3 regions of the Bradyrhizobium sp. HKCCYLRH3061 genome follow, and region 2 is predicted to be linked to each of the others. Evidence: predicted binding sites of a transcription regulator. Region 2 holds the regulator's gene; each other region holds the start of a gene.

Evidence for each region. The regulator PhoB, encoded in region 2, activates phosphate uptake and scavenging genes when phosphate is short. The targets are predictions, from matches to a motif close to TGTCATNNANCTGTCAT.
Region 1: the regulator PhoB is predicted to act here: its motif matches at 2,139-2,155, upstream of phnC (phosphonate ABC transporter ATP-binding protein).
Region 3: the regulator PhoB is predicted to act here: its motif matches at 1,609-1,625, upstream of ACQR2C_RS07505 (DUF47 domain-containing protein).

Annotation. Positions count from the first base shown of each region.
Region 1 is NZ_JBNPUE010000001.1:178,989-182,260, forward strand. It holds gene phnE (phosphonate ABC transporter, permease protein PhnE) at 1-141, opposite strand, end outside; gene phnD (phosphonate ABC transporter substrate-binding protein) at 214-1,143, opposite strand; gene phnC (phosphonate ABC transporter ATP-binding protein) at 1,215-2,024, opposite strand; gene ACQR2C_RS00890 (DapH/DapD/GlmU-related protein) at 2,200-2,862, shown strand; gene ACQR2C_RS00895 (alpha-D-ribose 1-methylphosphonate 5-triphosphate diphosphatase) at 2,859-3,272, shown strand, end outside.
Region 2 is NZ_JBNPUE010000001.1:514,525-517,796, reverse strand. It holds gene pstB (phosphate ABC transporter ATP-binding protein PstB) at 1-94, shown strand, start outside; gene phoU (phosphate signaling complex protein PhoU) at 125-841, shown strand; gene phoB (phosphate regulon transcriptional regulator PhoB) at 858-1,565, shown strand; gene ACQR2C_RS02465 (trypsin-like serine protease) at 1,713-3,029, shown strand; gene ACQR2C_RS02460 (HoxN/HupN/NixA family nickel/cobalt transporter) at 3,198-3,272, shown strand, end outside.
Region 3 is NZ_JBNPUE010000003.1:163,597-166,868, reverse strand. It holds gene ACQR2C_RS07510 (inorganic phosphate transporter) at 1-908, opposite strand, end outside; gene ACQR2C_RS07505 (DUF47 domain-containing protein) at 923-1,567, opposite strand; gene ACQR2C_RS07500 (branched-chain amino acid ABC transporter permease) at 1,711-2,679, opposite strand; gene ACQR2C_RS07495 (branched-chain amino acid ABC transporter permease) at 2,681-3,272, opposite strand, start outside.

The sequences.
Region 1 (3,272 bases), 340 kb from region 2:
GATGGCTGAAACGAACAGCACGAGGCCGCACGCAACCAGCACGACCACTGCACGCAGACGCTTGCGCGCCACCGCTTTGCGGTAGGCGCGCTGCAAAGGTTCGAGCTGCTGTTCAGGCAGGATGGCGACGGCTGACGACATGTTTGCCGGTGCAAAGCGCAAATAGGCCGGCGGGGCTTCGATGACGCGGTCCCCGCCGGCCCGGTGCAACGCTTACGAGCCCTTCTTGCGGAGGGAGTCGACGAATTTGATCAGCTCGACAGTCTTGTTGTAGTCCTCCGTCGAGATCGCCTCCCACGGCTTGTTCTTGCCGTCGGACAGCTTGGCGAAGGCTTCCGGATCCTTCTTCGCCGCGTCGAGGAAGGCCTGCTTGATTGCGGCCTTCATGTCGGTGGGCAGGTCGCTGAGATAGGCGTAGGGCGAGTTGATGATCATGTCCGACTTGCCGATGATGCGGAAATCTTCCTTCTTCAGCGGCGTGCCGTCGGCCGACTTCACCATGTTCTTGGTGAGCATGCGGGTCAGGTTGGAGTCATCTCCGTTGTTCCACCAGTTTGCGGCGACGTCGACGGTTCCCTGCGCCAGGGCAAGCACGGCGTTCTCGTGGCTGCCCGTAAAGATGACCTGGGAGAAATAGGTGTCGGGGTCGATGCCCATCTGGCTCATCTTGAAGCGCGGCATGTTGTTGCCAGAGGTCGAGTTCGGGTCCACCAGGCCGAGATTCTTGCCCTTCAGATCCTCGAGCTTCTGGTACGGGCTCTTGGCGAGCACGTAGAACACTGAATAATAGCCCTTCGAGCCGTCCGAGTTGACGTCGATCACGAAAGCGTCCGTCTTGACGCCCGTCACGCGCGCGCGGGCGAAGGAGGCCGGACCATAATAGCCGATGTGAATGTTGCCGGCGCGCTGGCCTTCGATGACCGCGGCGTAGTCATTGGCGACGCGCAGCGTCACCTTGACGCCGAGCTCCTTGGAAAGATAGTTCACGAACGGCGTGTAACGCTCGACGACACCCGAGCCGTTTTCGGCCGGGATCGCGGCAAAGGTGATCTCCGGATATTTGGTTCGCCAGTCCTCGGCCGAGGCGGACGAAGCGAACGACAGAGCGGCCAAACCGGCCAGAATGAGACGACGATTGATCATGGAACGTCCTTCAAGTTTCAGGGGACGATGTCAGGATTGACACGACAGATGCGCCCGCAGCACGCAGGCAATCAGGCGACGGCAACTTTGCCGACAGCCGGAACGGATTCGGGAGCTTTGGGCATTGCCGGCGGCATCACCTCGTCGGCCTCCAGATCGTACAGCTCGCGCGCGATCTGGCCGGTGAGCGCCGCCGGCAGATCGTCGAACACGACCCGACCATTCGCCATTCCGATCAATCGGTCGCAATAGCTGCGCGCCAGATCGAGCGAGTGCAGATTGCAGATCACGGTGATGCCGAAATGCTTGTTGATGCGCAGCAGCGCGTCCATGACGATCTTGGTGTTGCGCGGATCGAGCGAGGCGATCGGCTCATCGGCCAAGATGATTTCCGGATTCTGGACCAGCGCGCGCGCGATCGCGACGCGCTGCTGCTGCCCGCCCGAAAGCTGATCGGCGCGCTGCGCGGCGAGGGAGGCCATGTCGAACTGCTCGAGCGCGGACAGCGCCATGGCAACATCCGCCGCCGGCCAGAGCTGCGCCAGAGAGCGCCACGACGGGATTTCGGCGAGTCGCCCCATCAGGACGTTCGTGAGCACGTCCAATCGGCCGACCAGATTGAACTGCTGGAAGATCATCGCCGAGCGCGCGCGCCACTGCCGCAGGTCGCGGCCGCGCAGCGCCGTCACATCGAGATCCTTGAAGAGAATGCGGCCGCCGCTCACAGGACTCAGGCGATTGATGGACCGCAGCAGGGTCGACTTGCCCGCGCCGGAACGCCCGATCACGCCGACGAAGCTGCCGGGTGCAACAGAGAAGGACGCATTGTCGACCGCGGCTTTCATGCCAAAACGGCACGTCAGGCCATCCACCACCAGCATTGAATTCTCCAGACGCCTCGCTTTGGCCTATCGCTAACGTCTCGATTCTACAGTTATGTGACAGCAACACTGCGGCGCCACATCCGTCCACATGCCGGTCGGCAGTCATGTAGATGTCACGCATCTGTCATAGGGGAGACCCAACACCTTCACAGGCGTAGAGACAGGATGCGAGATGGCCGGCAAGCTGCTTTCGATTGAACCTACCGTTGACCCTTCGGCCAAGCTCCAGGACGTGACGCTCGGCGCCTATTGCGAGATAGGCGCCCGCACCATCCTGCAGGAGGTGACGATGGGCGACTACTCCTACGTGGTCAACGATTCCCAGATCACCTACACGACGGTCGGCAAGTTCTGCTCGATCGCGGCGATGACCCGGATCAACCCGGGCAACCACCCGATGCAGCGGGCGACGCAGGCCCATTTCACCTATCGCGCCAGCGCCTATTTTCCAGGCGAGCCCGACGATGCCGAGTTCTTCGCCTGGCGGCGAGAGCATCATGTCCGGATCGGACACGACGTCTGGATCGGCCATGGCGCGATCGTGCTGCCGGGCCGCAACATCGGCACCGGCGCGGTCGTGGCGGCTGGCGCCATCGTCACCAAGGACGTTCCGGCCTATACGATCGTCGCCGGCAATCCGGCGCGCCCGGTCAAGCGCCGGTTTCCGCGCGAGGTCGAGCAGCGGCTGCTGGATCTGGCGTGGTGGGATTGGAAGCACGAGGCGCTGCGCGCGGCGCTGCCCGATTTCCGCAAGCTCGAGATCACCGCGTTCCTGGATAAATACGAGGCCGCTCTCGACGCCCGCGTCCCGGTACGGCAGAGTGCCGCCCCATGACCGATATCTCAATCTCGCGGGGCCGCTGTCTCGTCGACACCGACCTCGCGGACACCTCCTTGATCATATCCGGCGACGTCATCGCCGGCATCGGGACACCGGGATGCCGGTCAGGTCTCGAACTCGATGCGGAGGGGCTCACCGTGCTCCCCGGCATCGTCGACATCCACGGTGATGCGTTCGAGCGCCAGATGATGCCGCGGGCCGGGGTCGATTTCCCGACCGACGTCGCGCTGATCGACAGCGACCGCCAGGCCGTCAGCAATGGCATCACCACGGTCTTCCACGCAACGACCTGGTCATGGGAGCCGGGCCTGCGCAGCGCCGACAATGCGCGGCGGCTGCTCGAATCGATCGAAGCGCTGCGCCCGCAGCTCGCGGCCGACACGCGCTTTCATCTGCGCCACGAG
Region 2 (3,272 bases):
CGGCGAGCTGATCGAGTTCGACGACACCAGCAAGATCTTCACCTCGCCGAGCGATCGGCGGACCCAGGATTACATCACCGGCCGGTTCGGCTGACGCCGACGACATTGACTTCAGGAGATCATCATGGCCAGTGAACATACCGCCAAGGCGTTCGACAGCGATCTGCAGGATCTCACCCGGCTGGTGTCGGAAATGGGCGGCCTCGCCGAGCGTCTGATCGTCGATTCCGTCGATGCGCTGGTGCGGCGCGACATCGCACTCGGCCAGAAGGTGGTCGCCACCGACGCCGAGGTCGACAAGCTGCAGCGCATCATCGAGGAGCGCGCCGTTCTTACCATCGCCCGGCGACAGCCGATGGCGGTCGACCTGCGCGAGATCGTCGGTGCGATGCGGGTCGCCACCGATCTGGAGCGCATCGGCGATCTCGCCAAGAACATCGGCAAGCGCGTCGCGGCGCTGGAGAGCGACTTCCATCCGCTCAAGCTGATCCGCGGGCTCGAGCACATGACCGACCTGGTGCAGTCGCAGGTCAAGACGGTGCTGGACGCCTATGCCGCGCACGATTTGCCGGCGGCGATGACGGTGTGGAAGGGCGACGAGGAGGTCGACGCCATCTGCACCTCGCTGTTCCGCGAACTCCTGACCTACATGATGGAGGATCCGCGCAACATCTCGTTCTGCATCCATCTGATGTTCTGCGCCAAGAACATCGAGCGCATCGGCGATCACGCGACCAACATCGCGGAGACCGTCTTCTATATGATCGAAGGCCAGCAGATCATGGACAAGCGCCCGAAGGGCGACATGACGAGCTTCGCATCGACGATCCCCGGCAACTGAGAGAGACGGTTCTGACATGGGCGCCCGAATTCTGGTGGTGGAGGACGAGGAGGCGCTGACGACGCTCCTGCGCTACAACCTCGAGGCCGAAGGCTACGAGGTCGAGACGGTGGCGCGCGGAGACGAGGCCGACACACGGCTGAAGGAGCGCGTTCCCGATCTCGTCGTGCTCGACTGGATGCTGCCGGGCCTGTCCGGCATCGAGCTGTGCCGCCGCCTGCGGGCGCGGTCCGAGACCCGGCAATTGCCGATCATCATGCTCACCGCGCGCGGCGAGGAGAGCGAGCGCGTGCGCGGCCTCGCGACCGGCGCCGACGACTACATCGTCAAGCCGTTCTCGGTGCCGGAGCTGCTGGCGCGCGTGAAGGGCCTGCTGCGGCGGGCGAGCCCGGAGCGGCTGGCGACCGTGCTGTCCTATGGCGACATCGAGCTCGACCGCGAGAAGCGCCGCGTGGCGCGCTCGGGACGGCCGATCGATCTCGGCCCGACCGAATACCGCCTGCTCGAGTTTTTCCTGGAGCATCCCGGCCGCGTGTTCAGCCGTGAGCAGCTGCTCGACAGCGTCTGGGGCCGCGACATCTATATCGACGAGCGCACGGTCGACGTCCATATCGGCCGCCTGCGCAAGCTGCTCAATCCGGGCCGCGAGCAGGACCCGATCCGCACCGTGCGCGGCGCCGGCTATGCGCTCGATGATCGCTTCGCCAAGAGCGAGCAGGTGTAAGGGGCGATCGGGCGTGAGGATGAAGCAGGTGTGAGGCGCGAGGGGGCCCGATTGAGGAGATCGCGGTCCGCTTTCCGCCACGCCGCCGCCGTCTTGATCGTGTCTGCTTCGTGGCCCGTCACGATGTTTCGGTCCCAGCGGACGCCCTTGATCAAGACCATCATCATATCTCTAGCCGTGCTGCTCGGCAGCGCGGCGGGCGCCGCGGCCGCCGAGCTCGAAGACGCGGTCGCCGCGGCGGGAAACGGACAGCACGCCGCGGCGATGCGCCGCCTGCTGCCGCTGGCCGCCAAGGGCGATGCGCGGGCGCAGTTCGACGTCGGCTTCATGGAGGCCTTCGGCTGGGGCCAACCGCGCAACCCCGCCGAGGCGCTGGCGTGGTATCGCAAGGCCGCCGATCAGGGCCTCGCCGTCGCCCAGCATTATCTCGGCATCGCCTATGTCAACGGCGAAGGTGTCGCGAGCAATTATGGCGAAGCCGGCCGCTGGTTCAGCCGCGCGGCAGCGCAGGGCTTCGCCCAGTCGCAATACATGCTGGGCCTGATGCTGCTCGACGGTCGCGGCGTGAAGCAGGACGTCGTGCAGGGCTACGCCTGGCTGGTGATGGCGGGTCGCAGCGGCGTGCGATCGGCCGGCCGCGACGTGCAGAGGGTCAAGCTGACCGAGCCGCAGCGCGTCCAGGCCCAGAGCGCCATTGCGGCCTGGCGGCCGAAGCCGGAATCGGCGGAGGCGGGCGTCGCCGCTCCGCGTCCGGAGCAACTGCTCGGGCTCGACCGCCACATCGGCGAGGTCGTCGATCCCACCTCGTGGCCGGCGTCGTCGATCGGCGTCGTCACCGTCGCGCAATACTCGACCGGCGGCTGGTGCACCGGCACTCTGGTCGCGCCGCGCGTCGTGCTCACCGCCGCGCATTGCGTGTTCAACGGCGTCGCGCAGGTCAGCCCCGGCAATGTCCGCTTCCTGGCCGGCATGAACAGGGGCACGCCGGCGGCATCGTCGGTCGCCGACAAGCTGATCGTGGCGCCGGACTTCGTCCCGACCCGGCACGACAGATGGTCGCTCGACCGCTCGCCCGCCGATTGGGCGCTGATCGTGCTGAAGGATGCGCTGCCGTCGAAGCCGGTCGCGGTCAAGGCGCTGACGCGCGAGGAACTGCAGGCTGCGACCAAGGCTGGCGCCATTTCCGAGATCGGCTACGGCCAGGAGCGGCGCTATTCGCCGACCGGCCAGCGCAATTGCAGCGCCGGCATGACCAGCGATGCCCGGCTGCTGACGGTGCATTGCCTCGCCAATTTCGGCTATTCGGGCTCGCCGATCCTGGCCGAGGTCGGCGGGCAGCCGACCGTTGTCGGCATCTTCTCGGCGTTCCACGAGGAGACCCGGCTGATGTTCGCCGCGCCCGCAAGCCAGTTCGAGGCCGTCGTGCGGCGCGAGATTGCGGCGCAGAGTGCCTCGGCGCGGTGAAGGGGGAGGGGACGAGAGAGGTCCCGCCGCTGGTCACGATCTGTGCGCGACTGGATAGCGGGTTGCCAAGCGAGCGGGCGATCCGGCAAGTGCAGCCGATTTTTTCCTGCAGCTTTCGCCTGCAGCGGGGCTTTACCGAACTGGCCTGGCTCTTGCTATAGTTCGAGTATGACGATTGTTCCAATTGATCATCCTCGTGCCCCGCGGCTGCTGTGGTGGCGGTCGCAGCCCGGCAGGACCGTT
Region 3 (3,272 bases), on a different contig from region 2:
TTCCAGCGCACCGCCGAGGCGCGGCGGGCGGCGCCGACGCCGACGATGGCACCGGTGATGGTGTGGGTGGTCGAGACGGGCACGCCGAGGAACGTCGCCAGGAACAGCGTGATGGCGCCGCCGGTCTCGGCGCAGAAGCCCTGCATCGGATTCAGCTTGGTGATGCGCAGGCCCATGGTGCGGACGATGCGCCAGCCGCCCATCAGCGTGCCCAGCGCCATCGCGGCCTGGCACGACAGCACCACCCAGAACGGCACCGTGAACTGCTCGCCGAGATGGCCCTGCGAGTACAGCAGCACCGCGATGATGCCCATCGTCTTCTGCGCGTCGTTGCCGCCGTGGCCGAGCGAATACAGCGAGGCCGAAGCGAATTGCAGGATGCGGAAGGCCCGGTCCACGGCAAACGGCGTCGAGCGCACCGAGGCCCAGGACACGATCGCAACCAGGATCATCGCCAGCACCAGCCCGACAACGGGCGACAGCACGATCGCGAGCACGGTCTTGGACAGGCCGCTCCACACGGTGGCCGAGATGCCGGCCTTGGCAACCCCTGCCCCGACCAGGCCGCCGATCAGCGCGTGCGAGCTCGACGACGGAATGCCGGCCGCCCAGGTGACCAGGTTCCAGACGATCGCGCCGACCAGAGCCGCGAAGATCACGTGGGCGTCGACGATCGCGGGATCGATGATCCCGGTGCCGATGGTCTGCGCGACATGCAGTCCGAACACGCTGAACGCCACGAAATTGAAGAACGCGGCCCAGAACACCGCATATTGCGGCCGGAGCACGCGGGTCGAGACGATGGTCGCGATCGAGTTGGCGGCGTCGTGCAGGCCGTTCAGGAAATCGAAGGCGAGTGCGACGGCGATGAGGCCAACCAGGATCGGAAGGCCGAGTTGAGCGTCCACGGCGCGGCCCTACCCTAGACCTGTTCGATCATGATCGAATTGATCTCGTTGGCGACGTCGTCGAAGCGGTCGGCGACCTTCTCCAGATGGTCGTAGATCTCGGCGCCGACGATGAAGTCCATCGTGTTGGCGTTGCGGTGCTTGAGGAATAGCTCCTTCAGCCCGATGTCGTGGAGGTCGTCGACCCGGCCCTCGAGCTTGGTCATCTCCTCGGTGATCGCGGTGATCATCGGCACGTTCTGGCCGATCGCCTGCAGCAGCGGCAGCGCCTTTCCGATCAGATTGGCGCAATCGACCAGCAAGGTGCCCATCTCGCGCATGGTCGGCTCGAACTCCTTGACCTCGAACAGCACCACGGCCTTGGCGGTCTGCTGCATCTGGTCGATGGCGTCGTCCATCGAGGTGATCAGGTTCTTGATGTCGCCGCGGTCGAACGGGGTGATGAAGGTGCGGCGGACCGCGGTCAGCACCTCCCGCGTGATGTTGTCGGCCTCGTTCTCGAGCTGGCTGACGCGCTGGCAGTGCCTGAGGATGTCGTCGCCGCCCTTAAGCATGTCCTGCAGCGCATGCGCGCCTTGGATCACCACCTTGTTGTGGCGGGCGAACAAATCAAAAAACCGCTCCTCCCGCGGGAGAACGGCGCGAAACCAGTGCAGCATGGGACGAGATCCATCCATTCCGAAACGGGCCAGGGCCGGCCCGTCACAGAACTGTCATACTCCGGATCGCGCACCAGCAGAAGCGGTGGCCGGTTCATCCACCGCTTTCTGCCCTTTCGACGATCTCTTTACAGATCAATAGCTTAGAGGGATCGCTTGAACAGATGGGCGATTTCTCCGACCACGCCGCGGCGGAAGGTGAGCACGCAGGCGACGAAGATGCCGCCCTGGATCACCGTCACCCACTGGCCGAAGCCGGACAGATATTGCTGCATGCCGACGATCACGAAGGCGCCGACGACGGGGCCGAACACGGTGCCGAGCCCGCCGACCAGGGTCATGAGCACGATCTGGCCGGACATCCCGACCTCGACGTCGGTCAGCGAGGCATTCTGGGCGACGAACACCTTCAGCGCACCGGCGAGGCCAGCCAGCGTCCCCGACAGGATGAAGGCGAGCAGCTTGTACTGGTCGGTCTTATAGCCCAGCGAGATCGCCCGCTGCTCGTTCTCGCGGATCGACTTCAGCACCTCGCCGAACGGCGAGTTGATGGTGCGGAAGATCAGCAGGAAGCCGGCGAGGAAACCGGCCAGCACGACGTAATACAGCACCGTCGGCTTGGACAGGTCGAGGATGCCGAACATCCGCCCCTGCGGAATGCCCTGGATACCGTCCTCGCCATGGGTGAACGGCGCCTGCAGATAGATGAAGTACAAGAGCTGCGACAGCGCCAGGGTGATCATCGCGAAATAGATGCCCTGCCGGCGGATCGAGATGTAGCCGGTGATCACCGACAGGACGAACGATCCGGCAACGCCCGTGAGGATGCCGAGCTCGGGCGGCAGCCCCCACACTTTCAACGCGTGGGCGCTGCAATAGCCGGCCGTTCCCAGGAACATCGCGTGGCCGAACGACAACAGGCCGCCATAGCCGATCAGGAGGTTGAAGGCGCAGGCGAGCAGCGCGAAGCACAGCGCCTGCATGACGAAGAACGGGTACAGCCCGGTCCACGGCACGATCGCCAGCAGCGCTGCCATGATGACGAACACGATCATCTCGTCGCGCATCGCGCGCGGGGTGATCGGCAGGGTCGCGTCGGTGATGGATGTCATGTCAGGCCGCCCGTCCGGTCAGACCCGTCGGCTTCACCAGCAGCACCAGGACCATCAGAACGAAGACCACGGTGTTGGAAGCCTCGGGGTAGAAATACTTTGTCAGTCCCTCGATCACGCCGAGCAGGAAGCCGGTGATGATCGAGCCCATGATCGAACCCATGCCGCCGATCACAACCACCGCGAACACCACGATGATGATGTGCTCGCCCATCAGCGGCCGCACCTGGTTGATCGGCGCCGACAGCACGCCGGCCAGCGCCGCAAGCCCGACGCCAAGGCCGTAGGTCAGCGTGATCATGCGCGGGACGTTGATGCCGAAGGCCCGCACCAAGGTCGGGTTCTCGGTGGCTGCGCGCAGGTAGGCGCCGAGCCGGGTGCGCTCGATCAGGAACCAGGTCGCCAGGCAGACGACCAGGGAGAAGATGACGACCCAGCCGCGATAGACCGGCAGATACATGAAGCCGAGGTTCATGCCGCCACGGAGCTGATCCGGGATCGCGTAAGGCAGGCCGGACGAGCCGAAGAAGTTCTGGAACACGCCCTGGATGATCAGCGCCAGTCCGAACGTCAGCAGCAGTCCGTAGAGATGG